DNA from 3 places in the Enterobacter oligotrophicus genome. Region 1 is predicted to be linked to each of the others. Evidence: predicted binding sites of a transcription regulator. Region 1 holds the regulator's gene; each other region holds the start of a gene.

Evidence for each region. Region 1 encodes Fur, which represses iron uptake genes when iron is present. Its sites were predicted from a motif close to ATAATAATGAGAACNACTATCAA; they were not measured.
Region 2: a site for Fur is predicted at 4,116-4,138, ahead of EoCCA6_RS02670 (TonB-dependent siderophore receptor). Genes of this name have one in related genera too.
Region 3: a site for Fur is predicted at 2,773-2,795, ahead of bfd (bacterioferritin-associated ferredoxin). Genes of this name have one in related genera too.

The regions. Positions count from the first base shown of each region.
Region 1 is NZ_AP019007.1:3,847,705-3,852,966, reverse strand. It holds gene pgm (phosphoglucomutase (alpha-D-glucose-1,6-bisphosphate-dependent)) at 1-37, opposite strand, end outside; gene seqA (replication initiation negative regulator SeqA) at 62-610, opposite strand; gene ybfF (esterase) at 794-1,567, shown strand; gene ybfE (LexA regulated protein) at 1,696-1,983, shown strand; gene fldA (flavodoxin FldA) at 2,139-2,669, shown strand; gene fur (ferric iron uptake transcriptional regulator) at 2,959-3,405, shown strand; gene chiQ (ChiQ/YbfN family lipoprotein) at 3,563-3,889, opposite strand; gene chiP (chitoporin ChiP) at 3,937-5,262, opposite strand, start outside.
Region 2 is NZ_AP019007.1:564,421-569,682, reverse strand. It holds partial or broken gene EoCCA6_RS02695 (potassium/proton antiporter) at 1-1,042, opposite strand, end outside; gene ldcA (muramoyltetrapeptide carboxypeptidase) at 1,182-2,096, opposite strand; gene emtA (membrane-bound lytic murein transglycosylase EmtA) at 2,204-2,815, shown strand; gene ycgR (flagellar brake protein YcgR) at 2,854-3,585, opposite strand; gene EoCCA6_RS02675 (GlsB/YeaQ/YmgE family stress response membrane protein) at 3,791-4,045, shown strand; gene EoCCA6_RS02670 (TonB-dependent siderophore receptor) at 4,159-5,262, shown strand, end outside.
Region 3 is NZ_AP019007.1:2,028,680-2,033,941, forward strand. It holds gene rplD (50S ribosomal protein L4) at 1-172, opposite strand, end outside; gene rplC (50S ribosomal protein L3) at 183-812, opposite strand; gene rpsJ (30S ribosomal protein S10) at 845-1,156, opposite strand; gene EoCCA6_RS09845 (prepilin peptidase) at 1,538-2,011, shown strand; gene bfr (bacterioferritin) at 1,995-2,471, opposite strand; gene bfd (bacterioferritin-associated ferredoxin) at 2,544-2,738, opposite strand; gene tuf (elongation factor Tu) at 2,918-4,102, opposite strand; gene fusA (elongation factor G) at 4,170-5,262, opposite strand, start outside.

The DNA.
Region 1 (5,262 bases):
GTTGTGCAGGTTGGCCTGCACGGCTGTGATTTGCCATTGCCTGGTCCTTCTGATGCAAGGGTTAAATTGTACCGCAAACCTTTTCAATCAATTCCGCCGGGAACTGCATGGACTGCATGATGTGTTCAACCATGCTGCACTTGCGGCCCGTGTTGGTATTGGTGATGACCCAGTACGGCGTGCCGGGAACATGTTTAGGTTTGGTTTGATTGCCATTTTGCAGCAGCGTTTGCTCGTCGCCCGCGAAATAAACGCGAGTACGACCATGCAGCGACTCGGTCGCTTCAGCAAACGCGTTGTTATCCAGTGAATAGAGTGTAGACAGCACCAGCATAAAGCGGTTAACCGCCTTTTTCTGCTCTGCATATTCGTCAGACAGCAACAGCTCGCGCATCGCGCGCACTTTATCTTTTGCTGGCGTCACGGCAGGTTTTGCCTGTGCAACAACGCTCGGCTGAGACACGACATCTTTTGTGGCTGGAGTAGCAGGCTGTGAAGCGGCGGAAATTTTAAGCATGCGCCGTAAAATGTCGGACGCGCTCTCCCCGATATGCCGCGTCTGGCTGGCGATATACTGATAGAGTTCGTCATCAACTTCGATTGTTTTCATCTTAATCCAGTGCGATATCTTATCTGAATACAAGTCGTTGGGATTATAAGGTCAAATCCCAACAGCGGATAGCGTCAAACCAGGTTGGCGGCAAAAGTCAGATTAAACTGGATTCTTGCAGCCGGGCGGCAGAATGGTCAACATGATACCCTAACCTGACATACGTAAAAAAAGAACTTTGCCATGAAATTGAATTCCCGAGCGCAATCTGCACAATCGCCGAACAATAATTCTCCCGTCGTCCTGGTTCACGGGCTTTTTGGCAGCCTGGATAACCTGGGCGTCCTGGCACGCGATTTAGTTACCGACCACGATATTTTGCAGGTCGATATGCGAAATCACGGTCTTTCCGGGCGTTCAGAGGAGATGACCTACGCAGCGATGGCGCAGGATCTGCTCGATACGCTGGATGACCACAACCTGCAGAAGGTGACGCTGATTGGGCATTCAATGGGTGGCAAAGCGGTCATGGCGTTAACCGCGCTGGCACCGGAACGAATAACTGGCCTGGTCGTCATAGATGTTGCGCCTGTGAATTACGACGTGCGTCGCCACGACGAAATTTTTGCCGCGATCAATGCGGTAACCGACGCCGGTGTCTCTACTCGCCAGCAGGCTGCGGCCATTATGCGCGAGCATCTGGATGAAGAAGGTGTGGTTCAGTTCCTGCTGAAATCATTTGTTGAGGGGCAATGGCGTTTTAACGTACCAGTGCTGTGGGACCAGTACAATAATATCGTGGGCTGGGAAACTGTCCCCGCCTGGCCGCACCCTACCCTCTTTATCCGTGGCGGTAACTCTCCTTACGTCACCGACGCGTACCGCGACACGCTGCTGGCACAATTCCCACAGGCTCGCGCCCATGTGATTGCCAGTGCCGGACACTGGGTTCATGCCGAAAAACCTGACGCCGTATTGCGTGCTATCCGCCGCTATCTTACTGATACGGAAAATTGATTAAAAAGAGAGCGACTGGAAGGCTACGGGCTTCCAGTCGTTGGCGTGCCGTTTTCCGTGATGTATGATGGCGCGCTTATCGCCTGGGCATTAGCAGGGCGGCTTGTTTTCCCCGAAGTCTCAGAATCATGGCCAAAGAACAAACGGACCGCACGACACTAGATCTGTTCGCGAATGAGCGTCGACCGGGACGACCCAAGACGAATCCGCTTTCGCGCGATGAACAGCTGCGTATTAATAAACGCAATCAGCTTAAACGCGATAAAAATCGTGGGCTTAAGCGTGTCGAACTGAAGCTCAACGCCGATGCCGTCGATGCGCTTAATGCGCTGGCGAACGCCCGTGACATCAGCCGCAGCGAGCTGATTGAAGAGATGTTAATTGCTCAACTTGAGATGATGCACAGCAAGGCATAAGTCTGAAAATCCCCTTTATCACCCTTTTCATGTAGCACAGAGTGCAGTCCTGCGCGATAGCTGTTTCCGCAGGGTTGCCAGTTCTGCTATTATTGCCCTTATCCGTGGACAAATTGCGCCACCATACCATTAAGTTTCAAGAGGTTATTTTACTCATGGCAATTATCGGCATTTTCTTCGGCAGTGATACCGGCAATACCGAAAATATCGCAAAAAACATTCAAAAACAGCTCGGTAAAGACGTTGCCGATGTGCATGACATCGCCAAGAGCAGCAAAGAAGATCTCGAGGGCTATGACATCCTGCTGCTGGGTATCCCGACCTGGTATTACGGTGAAGCGCAGTGTGACTGGGACGATTTCTTCCCAACCCTGGAAGAAGTGGATTTCAACGGCAAACTGGTTGCCCTGTTCGGCTGTGGCGATCAGGAAGACTACGCTGAGTATTTCTGTGACGCGCTGGGCACTATCCGCGACATCATTGAACCACGCGGTGCGGCTATTGTGGGTCACTGGCCAACGGCAGGCTATCACTTTGAAGCCTCTAAAGGCCTGGCAGACGACGATCACTTCGTTGGCCTGGCTATTGACGAGGACCGCCAGCCAGAACTGACGGCTGAGCGTGTTGAGAAATGGGTTAAGCAGGTCCGCGAAGAACTGAATCTGGACGACATTCTTAACGCCTGATTTCTCTGCGGCGCGACTCCGGTTGCGCCCGTTTCCAGGTAAAACCGATTAAATTAATTGCTACAAACTTTTAACTTTTTCGCTCAGACCTGTACAATATCCCCCGGTAAAAAGTGGGTGCCATCGAACAAGTTTGTTGGTGATACCACGTTTTTATAAGCATACTTTGCTTGAGACTTGCAGTTTTCATTTAGCCATGGCAGTTCTATAATGAGACGCATCATCCCAAGTGCATTTTCTGTCACTTCTTCTTTAGAAGTGAATCGTTTAGCAACAGGACAGATTCCGCATGACTGACAACAATACCGCATTAAAGAAGGCTGGCCTGAAAGTTACGCTTCCTCGGTTAAAAATCCTTGAAGTGCTTCAGGGGCCAGACAATCACCATGTCAGTGCGGAAGACCTTTACAAGCGTCTTATCGACATGGGTGAAGAGATTGGGCTGGCAACCGTTTATCGCGTGCTGAACCAGTTCGATGACGCGGGCATTGTCACCCGTCATAATTTCGAAGGCGGTAAATCTGTTTTCGAACTGACCCAGCAGCACCACCACGATCACCTGATCTGCCTCGATTGCGGCAAGGTCATTGAATTTAGCGATGATTCTATCGAAGCGCGCCAGCGTGAAATTGCCGCTCGTCATGGCATTCGCCTGACCAACCACAGCCTGTACCTGTATGGTCACTGTGCAGAAGGCGATTGCCGCGAAGATGAACATGCGCACGATGCGAAATAAAGTAGTGTTTATACTCTGAGCCAGCCGAAAGGTTGGCTTTTTTTTGCCTGTTTTATGGCAATAAAAAGCCCGGTGGCGCTGCGCTTACCGGGCCTACGGGCTGTGACACCTTTGCAGGTCCCGTAAGCGCAGCGCCACCGGGCGTAAAAACGGCTTATTAGTTGTTGTTGCTGCGGATCTCCTGCCAGATTTTATCGCAACGCTTCGCCACTTCCTGATCGTTACCCGTTTTACGTGCCTGAATACAGGCCTGGTAATCCATCACGCGAATGTTTTCCTGCGTCGCAAACTGTTCATGCGCTTTCTCTTTCTTAAGCACATTCAGCACGCTCTGGCAGGCTTCGATTTTATCCGGCGATCCCTCAGCGGTATTGATACAGGCGCTATACGCTTCTTTAAGACGCGAATCCTCTTTCGGTGCCTGAGGCTGAGCGCATGCCGCCAGCCCTGATGCCAGCAACGCGACGACGATAATTTTTTTCATCATGTTCAGTCTCCATCCCGGCGGGACTCAGCCCGCCGGAGCGTTCATCAGAAGATAGTGAATGGCGCGATAACCATAAATTTCACGTCACGTTCATCCTGGAAGATGTTGCCGTAACCGCCCGCATAGCTTGGGATATCAGAATGGTTGTCGTACTGCGTGAAGTGCAGTTTGAACATGGTGCCTTTCGCACGCCCCTCCTGCAGGGTATAGATGGCATCCAGACTGTAGGAGGACTCTTTCAGACGGTAGTTTGGATCGTAGTACGCATCCGGTGTTGCCATATCCGCAGGCTTCGCGTCCCAGGCGTAAGCGTAAGAGGCACCCACTGCCCAGCCTGGCAGGTTCCAGTTTTTCAGGTCATACATCGCGCCGAAGAAGACCGCTTTTTCGCCGTCGGCGTTGAAGTCGGAGCGGTTATCCCACCAGATATCCAGACGAGCGTTAGAGGAGGCGTAGGTTGGGGTCATACGCTGCAGGAAGTAGCCCTGCTGCCCTTCTGCTTTCACCCATGTCCCTTCCAGACGTAAATCAACCTGGCCGACCTTATAGCCGAAAGTCAGCGCCTGCAGCCATGCGGTGCCGTCGTAAATATCATTGACGGTGCCGTTGCTGGCTTTATCACGCGTACCGTAGAACTGATAGCTGGTGCTCAGCGGGCTACCCGCGATATCAAATTTGTAGCTGGCTTTGGCAAAATATTGATCGATATAGCCTTCAGCCTGACCGAATGCAGCTTCAAGTACCAGATCGTTCTTGAAATCATACTTCGCGCCCAGCGAGTGGAGATATTCCACTTTGGTCTTTTTATCGTTCTGGTAGAACTTGTCCATTTCGATGTGCCACGGTGCTTTGTACTCGTTGGTCCACATATAGGAGAAGCTCAACGCACCCGCATCGCCGTAATCAAAATTAGCGCCAGCTTCAGCACCCTGATAGGTCCCTGGCATAAAGCTCCAGTGCGGGGCTAACAGTGTCTGACCAGTTGGCTGAATATAACCACCACGCGCCCATACCGGGCCATATTTGAATTTCGCTGCTGCCTTATACAGGCTGATACCGCTTTTATCCCCGGACCAGTCTTCATCATAGGCTTTGTTGCTGGAGGAGAATGCAATTTCGTTCGGGTGACCGCTGTCGCCGTTTTCGGCCATTTCAATGGCGGTGAATGCAGCAATATCCAGACCGAACATATCCGCCGCATAACCCGACTGGAAATCCAGGTTGGCGTTCCAGGTGGAGTGAGAAAGGTTGGTTTTGTATTTGTCTTCAGTGACGTCTTTACGGTCACGTTCACGCTGCCAGTAATAGATCCCGCCCGTAAGGGTAGAATCTTCGATAAAACCTGCTGCTTTTGCCTCTGGTGCAACCAC
Region 2 (5,262 bases), 1.2 Mb from region 1:
GCGCGTTATCCAGACCGGCCATCATCGGGAAGACCGCAAGGATAATCGGCACTGCGCCGCGCAGCCCCACCCAGCTGATAAATACCCGCTCGCGCAGGTTAAAGCCGCGGAACGGCAGCAAACCGGCAAATACCGACAGCGGGCGCGCGAAGAAGATCATCCAGGCCGACAGCAGCAGTGCCGGAACGGCAATTGGCAGCAGATCAGAGGGGGTCACCAGCAGGCCGAGCACCAGGAACATGCCGATTTGCGCCAGCCAGGCCAGGCCGTCAAAGTTCTGCAAAATGGCATGGCGGTTGCGAATCGGGCGGTTACCGAGCAGGAAACCACAGAGATAGACCGCCAGAATGCCGCTGCCGTCCAGCGCAGTGGTCACGGCGAAAATCAGGATACCGCCGCTCAGGGCCAGCAAGGGATAAAGACCCGCAGGCAGGGAGATGCGGTTGATCATCTGCTGTAACAGATAGCCACCAGCCAGACCGATAATAATCCCCAGACCAAACTGCTGCAGGATATGCCAGGCAAACATCCAGCTCAGGCCCGTCTCGTGCTGCTGGATCATCTCAATCAGCGTAATGGTAAGAAATACCGCCATCGGATCGTTACTGCCGGATTCAATTTCAAGCGTTGAGCCGACACGTTCGTTCAGCCCTTTGCCGCCGAGCAGAGAAAACACCGCCGCCGCATCGGTAGAGCCCACAATGGCACCAATCAGCAGACCTTCCATGATGTCCAGATGGAACAGCCAAGCCGCCATCATCCCGGTCAGGCCAGAGGTAATCAGCACGCCGACGGTCGCCAGCGACAGCGCCGGGCCTAATGCGACGCGAAACGAGCTTGCCTGGGTGCGCATCCCGCCGTCGAGCAGGATAACGGCCAGCGCGAGGTTACTCACCATGTAGGCGAACGGGTAGTTATCGAATGGGATACCGCCAATGCCATCGATGCCAGCCAGCATGCCGATGGCAAGAAAAATAACGAGAATAGGTATGCCGAGACGCGATGAAAATGAACTCAATAAAATACTACAGGTTACAAGCACAGAACCCAGAATGAAAAGGCTGATTATCGCTGCGGCATCCAATGTTTTATTACTCCCACCTCAATGTTAATGCTGTTATTAAAACCCTAACATATTAACGACAGAAACAGCGTTTTATTAAGGCGGTTTAACGGCTTTTTTATGCCTTTATAACCGGATGACCGCTGATGGTTAACCGACTGCCTGAATCATGATGCAATAAGTGCGCCTTCGCCCCCAGCGGCAGGGTGACGGTCCGCTGTTCATGACCAAATTCCAGGCCGCTAATCACCGGAATATCCAGCCGGGAACGGATAAACTCAACCATTGATTCAAAAGAGTATCCGGCATCGTAATCATTGGGCAGCGCGCCGCTAAAACTGCCCAGCACGATGGCGGACTGGCGCTCAAGAATACCCGCATGATAAAGCTGCAGCAGCATGCGCTCGACGCGGAACGGGTGCTCGTTGATATCTTCCAGCACCAGAATGCCGTTCTCTATCTGCGGTAACCACGGCGTACCTATCAGCGACACCAGCATCGCCAGGTTTCCGCCCCACAGCTGGCCCTCACACTCATGGTGCGGCCCGCGGCCTTGCCACTCAATACTGAATACCGGGTTCTCCAGCGCACGCCAGAAATGTTCCCCGGTAAACGCATCCAGCTCCGGTGCACCAAAATTCCCCGCCAGCATCGGGCCGCTGAAGGTGATGACGTTATGCAACGCCAGTAAACCAAGCTGGAACGCTGTGAAATCGCTGTGCCCGCAAATCAGCAGCGGGTTCTGCTGCTGGCGTTTTGCCAGCCCGGACCAGTTGATACTGTCCAGCAACCGGCTCGCGCCATAGCCTCCGCGCACCGCCAGTACGATAGTGTTCTCGTCCTTCAGGTTTACCAGGCTATTGATATCGTTCAGTCTCTGCGCGTCGGTTCCGGCAAAACGTTGCAGGCGGCGGGGGATAATTGTCTGATTTTCTACCCGATGGCCGGATTCCAGTAAACGCTGAACGCCTCGCTGTGCCGCGTCCTGGTTGATGCAATAGCCCGACGGCGCGATGAGATGAAACTGAGACATGGCAATTCCTTGCTGAATGAGAAACTAATTGTCTATATCATGCCGCTTATACGCTGCCCGCTTCAAGGGGCGGCGCACCGCGATGACCGGCTATAAGGATAGATGACGTGAAATTGAGATGGTTTGCTTTTTTGATTGTGTTGCTTGCTGGCTGTAGTTCAAAACATGATTATCAAAACCCGCGCTGGAACCCGGAAGTGCCGGTGAAACGGGCGATGCAGTGGATGCCAATCAGCGAACAAGCCGGGAAAGCCTGGGGCGTGAGTCCGCGTCTGGTCACGGCGATTATCGCGGTGGAATCCGGGGGAAACCCTTCGCTTGTCAGTAAATCAAATGCCGTGGGGCTGATGCAGCTTAAAGCCTCGACGGCCGGAAGAGAAGTCTATCGTTACATGGGCTGGAGCGGACAGCCTTCGACCAGCGAGCTGAAAAACCCGGAACGCAACATCTCAATGGGAACGGCTTATCTGAGCATTCTGGAGCATGGGGTGCTGAAAGGCATCGAAGATCCTGAGGTGATGCAATACGCGCTGGTGGTCTCTTACGTGAATGGCGCAGGTGCGCTGCTCAGAACCTTCTCCTCCGATCGCAAAGAAGCGATTGAAGAGATAAACGGCATGGACAAAGACGAGTTCTTTGAGCATGTGGTGAAGAACCATCCGGCACCACAGGCTCCGCGTTATATCTGGAAAGTACAGAAAGCGATGGATGCCATGTAAAGCCATTGTCGGGCGGCAGCCACGCTGCCCGACGCGCGTTACAGAACTTTATTCGCACGTTCCCGCGCTTCGCGTTCCAGCGAGAAAATAATACGCTGCAGTTCACGCTCTGCACCCGGCCCGACATTCAGAAAACGGAAGCTCAGACGCGGTGTGGTAATAGTCTCGTTTTTGCTGTCCACCACTTTACGCTCGCTGATGGCAATCAGTTGCGCATCAAACCAGAACCGTCCCCAGCCTCCCAGATCCAGTTCAATTTGCGAGAAGCGCATGCCTTCGACCAGCCCTTCGGGTTTTGGCGTGTCCATCAATGCCCCCATCCCGCCCAGCGACAGATCAAAGAGTCGGAAGCGGAACTCCTTTTTGTCCGGCATTCGGGCTTTGCAATAATAGGGCGGCTGCAGCGGGGCGCTGATGCGAAAATATTCGCGGCGCTGTACGAACCAGAGGTTAGAGGGAAACGATGTGACAAAAGCGGGCAGCCCCTGATACTCGCTGAGCGCCAGACGAGGCAGAATAAATTCCACTTTTGCACCCTGCGTTTCTGCCATCACCGAGATTTTTTCTGCCCGTAGCGCCGCGCGGTTTTCATACTCCTGGCTACCCAGGTCGATAATCAGGCGCTCCGGCGAGACATCAAGGATCTTGCTGATAAACTGATTGGTTGACCAGGTGATGCGCAGCGGCACCTCACCTTTTTGCAGGTCGCGCAGCACTCCTAATACAGCCAGCGGATTTTGTTTCAGGAACTGCTCACTGTAATTACTCACGCCAGATGGCTCCTCGATGTGTGACAGACTGTCTCTGAATTATCGGCAGCCTGATGTGAAACTTAATACAAACCTGTGAGTTTTTTCATCGCGGCAGCAATTTAAGTCGGTGAGATGAAACCAGTTTTACGCCGATAGCCTATACTTAAGTGACTTGCGCAGAAGCGTTTCTGCACATGCGTTAAACCTGCAAGAGGGCATCGCTATGGGTATTATCGCCTGGATTATTTTTGGCCTTATCGCTGGCGCTATCGCTAAACTTATCATGCCGGGGAATGATGGCGGCGGCTTTATTTTGACCTGCGTTCTCGGTGTCGTGGGTGCGGTGGTGGGCGGCTGGCTGGCTACCATGTTTGGTTTCGGCGGCAGTATCAGCGGCTTTGATCTGCACAGTTTCCTTGTCGCAGTGGTCGGCGCAATCGTCGTGCTGGGCATATTCAGGTTACTCAGACGGGCATAAGATTATCGAAAGCGGCTCTCCCTGGAGAGCCGTTTTTTTTGGCCATATTGATTTGCCTACCTAAATGATAATAATTGTCGTTCCCAATATCATCTAATAATAAAGACGACAATATGAACACCTCACGTTTTGCGTTATGTGCGTTGGCAGGAGCCGTCGCGCTGGCATTGCAGGGACCGGCTTTCGCCGAAGAAACGACCCTCGTGGTGACGGGCGCTGAGCAGGACAGCGCGCTCCCGGTCTGGACCAACAGCGCCACCAAATCGGCTGTTGCTGAAAGTAAAACGCCGCAGGTGATCAACACCGTTTCAGCGCAGGAGATTGAGAAGCGTCATGCCCGTTCAGTAAACGAAATCCTGCGCTATGCCCCTGGGGTATCGACCGAGATGCGCGGTAATACGTCCTACATGAGCGAATACAAAATCCGTGGCTTTACCGTCGATCAGGAGTTCTACGATGGGCTTCAGTTGCCGTATAACGTTACCGGGAACACCAAAGCGCGTATCGATCCGCTGCTCATTGAGAGCGTCGATATTCTGAAGGGACCCGCATCCGTGCTCTATGGCGGCGGATCGCCGGGCGGCCTGGTCAACATCCAGAGCAAAAAGCCGCAAAAAACGTCCCGCACCGAGGCGGGCTTCAACACCGGAACGCGCAACCTGAAAGAGGGTTTCCTTGATTCCACCGGGCAGATTGCGGAAAGCGACTGGAACTACCGTCTGCTGGGTAAAGCAACGGAAGGTGACGATCAACCACACACCACGCGTGATGAAAATTATCTGCTGGCACCGTCTGTGGCCTGGCAACCGGACAGCAAAACGCGTCTCACAATCGATACGCTGGCGCAAAATACGCCGGGCCTGTCGCCGTCTGATCCGTTGCCGCTTTCATACCTGCGCTCGAAATATGCCGACAGGCGCGACTATGCCGGTGATGAGTGGAGTGGTTTCAAACAGCGCCAGTGGATGATGGGCTACCATTTTGAGCATCAGTTTGATAACGGCTGGGGGGTTAATCAGAAAGCGCGCTATTTCGATGTCGATACCCATCAGCGAAGCGTCTATTCAACAGGGCCGGGCAGCGAGGTCTATCAACTCAATCGTTTTGCTTACACCACGGATGAAAATCTTCAGAGCTTCAACATTGACAACCAGGTCACCAAAACGGTTGCGCTGGGCGAATGGCAGCATCACCTGCTGGCGGGGTTTGACTATCAG
Region 3 (5,262 bases), 1.8 Mb from region 1:
TTTTGCCAGAACCAGTTACTTCAGCACGAGTCTTCTGAGCACGAGTACCCTGACGAGCACCAGCTGCATAAGCAACAACAACCTGGTGAACCAGCGCTTCGTTGAAATCACGACCGAAGGTAGTTTCGGAAACAGTCAGCGCGCTCTGCGCGTCTTTCAATACTAATTCCATTGCTATCCCCTTACGCCTTCACAGCTGGTTTAACGATCAGGTCGCTACCGGTTGCACCCGGAACTGCACCTTTAACCAGCAGCAGGTTGCGCTCAGCGTCAACACGTACTACGTCCAGGCTCTGAACGGTTACACGTTCGTTACCCAGCTGACCTGCCATTTTCTTGCCTTTGAACACTTTGCCCGGAGTCTGGTTCTGACCGATAGAACCCGGAACGCGGTGAGACAAGGAGTTACCGTGAGTAGCGTCCTGGGTACGGAAGTTCCAGCGCTTAACGGTACCAGCAAAACCTTTACCTTTAGAGGTACCGGTTACGTCAACTTTTTTAACGTCAGCAAACAGCTCAACGCTAATGTCCTGACCTACGGTGAACTCTTCGCCTTCAGCAAGACGGAATTCCCACAGACCACGGCCAGCTTCTACGCCAGCTTTAGCGAAGTGACCCGCTTCTGGTTTGGTTACACGGTTAGCTTTTTTAGCACCAGTGGTCACCTGAACAGCACGGTAGCCATCGTTAGCCAGATCTTTAACCTGAGTAACGCGGTTTGCTTCAACTTCGATTACGGTTACTGGGATAGAAACGCCATCTTCAGTGAAGATGCGGGTCATTCCCACTTTTTTACCGACTAAACCAATCATTGTATCAACCTCTCAATCGCTCGATGACCTGATTAACCCAGGCTGATCTGCACGTCTACACCGGCAGCCAGATCCAGACGCATCAGAGCATCAACGGTTTTCTCAGTTGGCTCAACGATGTCAACCAGACGCTTGTGAGTGCGGATTTCGTACTGATCGCGCGCGTCTTTGTTAACGTGCGGGGAGATCAGAACGGTGAAGCGCTCTTTGCGGGTCGGCAGCGGGATCGGACCACGGACTTGCGCACCAGTGCGCTTAGCAGTCTCGACGATTTCCGCGGTTGATTGATCGATCAGACGATGATCAAACGCTTTCAGGCGGATACGGATTCTTTGGTTCTGCATGAGACCAGAGCTCCAATTATTTTATAAACGAAAATGATTACTCCTCAAACCCATTACGATTGATGGGAGAGTGTAACCGTTCTTACGTAGCTCCCCAATTGGGAGCATTGTTGAGTAACAAAATGAGTTACCCTGGTTCAGATTGAACCCGCCGTCAATTACGACAAGCCCGCGCATTATACGTAAATCTGAGCCATACGCAAGCCTTGTAGAGAAATTAAGCACTACAGACGCGCAATGCGTGAAGGCTCGCAATATTTTCAGTAACGTAACCTGATTCACTTCTTTCTCTGAAGCCGTTACGCATTTTCATTTTTTGCAAATTGCCGGGGGATGGTAATGTGGGGAGTATGCACTCGAACCCTTTTCGAGGCTTACAGTATGCTTACCACCCTCCCCTTTCTGCTGGTCTATTTTTCTCTGTCAGGTTTATTGGTCCGTGAAGATATCCGCTCCGGTATCCTCCCGGATAAATTTCTCTGCCCGCTGCTGTGGGCTGGGCTGCTCTATCAGCTATGCAGCCACCCTGATTTTCTCCCCAGTGCAGTGGTTGGCTCAATGGCGGGATATCTGGGATTTGCCGCTATCTATTGGGGCTATCGGCTTATACGTCATCGTGAAGGGATGGGATATGGCGATGTAAAATACCTGGCGGCGCTGGGAGCCTGGCATGGCTGGTGTGTTTTGCCGCTTCTGGCATTGGTTGCCGCGCTCATGGCAACGCTGTACCTGTTAATTCTCTCTTTGCTGAACCCTGAAAAAAGGACATTAAAAAACCCACTGCCTTTTGGACCATTCCTGGCGGCAGCGGGTTTAAGTGTCGGCTGGCAAAACTTAATTAATCTTCCACTTTGATTTGCGACTGAAGATAGTTTTGCAGGCCAATTTTGCCGATGAGATCCAACTCGGTTTCCAGCCAGTCGATATGCCCTTCCTCATCGGCCAGGATTTGGATCATCATATCTCGGCTTACATAGTCATGAACGCTGTCTGCATAGGCGATAGCTTCACGAAGATCCTTCGCCCCTTCGAGTTCTAACGTAAGATCGGAGCGCAGCATCTCTTCGACATCTTCACCGATGCCAAGTTTTCCGAGGTCCTGCAGGTTTGGGATGCCTTCGAGAAATAAAATACGCTCGATATATTTATCGGCATGTTTCATTTCATCGATGGACTCATGGTATTCAACGTCGTTGAGGCGAGTCAGGCCCCAGTTTTTGAACATTCTTGCATGAAGAAAATACTGATTGATTGCGACAAGCTCATTTCCCAATAATTTATTGAGATAACTTATGATTTTAACATCACCTTTCATTATATAGTCCCTCCGCTTCCACTCATTGAAGCGTAGATCGGGCTACAGGGATGTCAAAAAAAAGATAGGAGCTTAGGCGATCTCTTTGAACTCCGGAATTTGCATCAATTCGTCCTGCATGATCTCACGCGCTGCGCGAACACACTTACCGCATTGATTTCCCACCGGAACAAACTTGCGAAGCTGCTGGAATGACTGAGGCTGGAACTGGCGAACGGCCTGACGTATTTTTTTGTCACTCACACCATTGCATAAACAGACGTACATAAACACTCCCGTTCAAAATATGCGCAAAGTGTAAGTGAGAATGGTTATGATTACAATAGCACAGCATCCAGGATACGGGGCGGGGACAAGCAAAAAATGCGAAAATTTGTGACAAGCACAGTATAAGAGAAAACAAAAAAGGACGCCGAAGCGTCCTTTTTTAATTCAGGGATAATTAATTAGCCCAGAACTTTAGCAACAACGCCCGCGCCAACAGTACGGCCGCCTTCACGGATTGCGAAACGCAGACCGTCGTCCATCGCGATTGGGTGGATCAGAGTCACAACCATCTTGATGTTGTCGCCTGGCATTACCATCTCTACGCCTTCTGGCAGTTCGATGGTACCGGTCACGTCAGTTGTACGGAAGTAGAACTGTGGACGGTAGCCTTTGAAGAACGGAGTATGACGGCCGCCTTCGTCTTTGGACAGGATGTACACTTCAGATTCGAACTTGGTGTGTGGCTTGATTGAGCCTGGCTTCGCCAGTACCTGACCACGTTCGATTTCTTCACGTTTGATACCACGCAGCAGAACACCAACGTTCTCACCGGCACGGCCTTCGTCCAGCAGTTTGCGGAACATTTCAACGCCAGTACAGGTAGACTTTGCAGTCTCTTTGATACCAACGATTTCAACTTCTTCGCCAACTTTGATGATACCGCGCTCTACACGACCGGTAACAACGGTACCACGACCGGAGATGGAGAATACGTCTTCGATTGGCAGCAGGAATGGCTTGTCAATTGCACGCTCTGGTTCCGGGATGTAAGAATCCAGGTAGCCAGCCAGTTCGATGATTTTCTCTTCCCACTGTGCTTCGCCTTCCAGCGCTTTCAGTGCAGAACCACGAACGATTGGGGTGTCGTCGCCTGGGAAATCGTACTGAGACAGCAGTTCACGAACTTCCATCTCTACCAGTTCCAGCAGCTCTTCGTCATCAACCATGTCGCATTTGTTCAGGAACACGATGATGAAAGGAACGCCTACCTGACGACCCAGCAGGATGTGCTCACGGGTCTGAGGCATTGGGCCGTCAGTCGCAGCAACAACCAGGATCGCGCCGTCCATCTGCGCAGCACCGGTGATCATGTTTTTAACATAGTCGGCGTGGCCTGGGCAGTCTACGTGTGCGTAGTGGCGAGTCGGGGTGTCATATTCAACGTGAGAGGTGTTGATGGTGATACCACGAGCTTTTTCTTCTGGCGCATTATCGATCTGGTCGAATGCACGAGCAGAACCACCGTAGGTTTTAGCCAGAACGGTAGTGATTGCAGCAGTCAGGGTAGTTTTACCATGGTCAACGTGGCCGATAGTACCGACGTTGACGTGCGGTTTTGTACGTTCAAATTTTTCTTTAGACACGGCTATATTCCTTACTATAGTGCCCCCTCTCAGAGAGGGCACGGGACTTTGGTTTTAACCCTGCGGTTTATTTACCACGGGCTTCGATAACGGCCTGAGCAACGTTGTTAGGCGCATCATCATACTTCAGGAATTCCATGGTGTATGATGCACGACCTTTGGTCAGAGAACGCAGCTGAGTTGCATATCCGAACATTTCAGACAGCGGAACTTCAGCGTGGATCTTAACGCCAGTTACTTCGGATTCCTGACCACGCAGCATACCGCGACGACGGCTCAAGTCACCGATAACGTCACCGGTGTTCTCTTCAGGAGTTTCTACTTCAACCTTCATGATTGGTTCAAGCAGAACTGGTTTCGCTTTCTTAAAGCCTTCTTTAAAGGCAATAGACGCAGCCAGTTTAAACGCCAGTTCAGAGGAGTCAACGTCGTGGTAAGAACCGAAGTGCAGACGGATACCCATGTCAACAACCGGATAACCAGCCAGAGGACCGGCTTTCAGCTGCTCCTGGATGCCTTTATCAACGGCAGGGATGTATTCACCAGGAATTACACCACCTTTGATGTCGTTGATGAACTCGTAACCTTTAGGGTTAGAGCCCGGCTCCAGTGGGTACATATCGATCACAACGTGACCGTACTGACCGCGACCACCAGACTGCTTAGCGTGTTTACCTTCAATGTCGGTAACTTTCGCGCGAATCGCTTCGCGGTAAGCAACCTGAGGTTTACCCACGTTCGCTTCAACGTTGAACTCACGCTTCATACGGTCAACGATGATGTCCAGGTGCAGTTCACCCATACCCGCGATGATGGTCTGGTTAGATTCTTCATCAGTCCATACGCGGAATGATGGGTCTTCTTTCGCCAGACGGCCCAGAGCCAGACCCATTTTTTCCTGGTCAGCTTTGGTTTTTGGTTCAACCGCGATGGAGATTACCGGCTCAGGGAATTCCATACGCTCCAGAATGATCGGGTGATCCGGGTCACACAGGGTGTCACCAGTGGTCACGTCTTTCAGACCGATAGCTGCAGCGATGTCGCCCGCACGAACTTCTTTGATCTCTTCACGTTTGTTAGCGTGCATCTGTACGATACGGCCAAAACGTTCACGCGCCGCTTTCACGGAGTTCAGGATGGTGTCACCGGAGTTAACCACA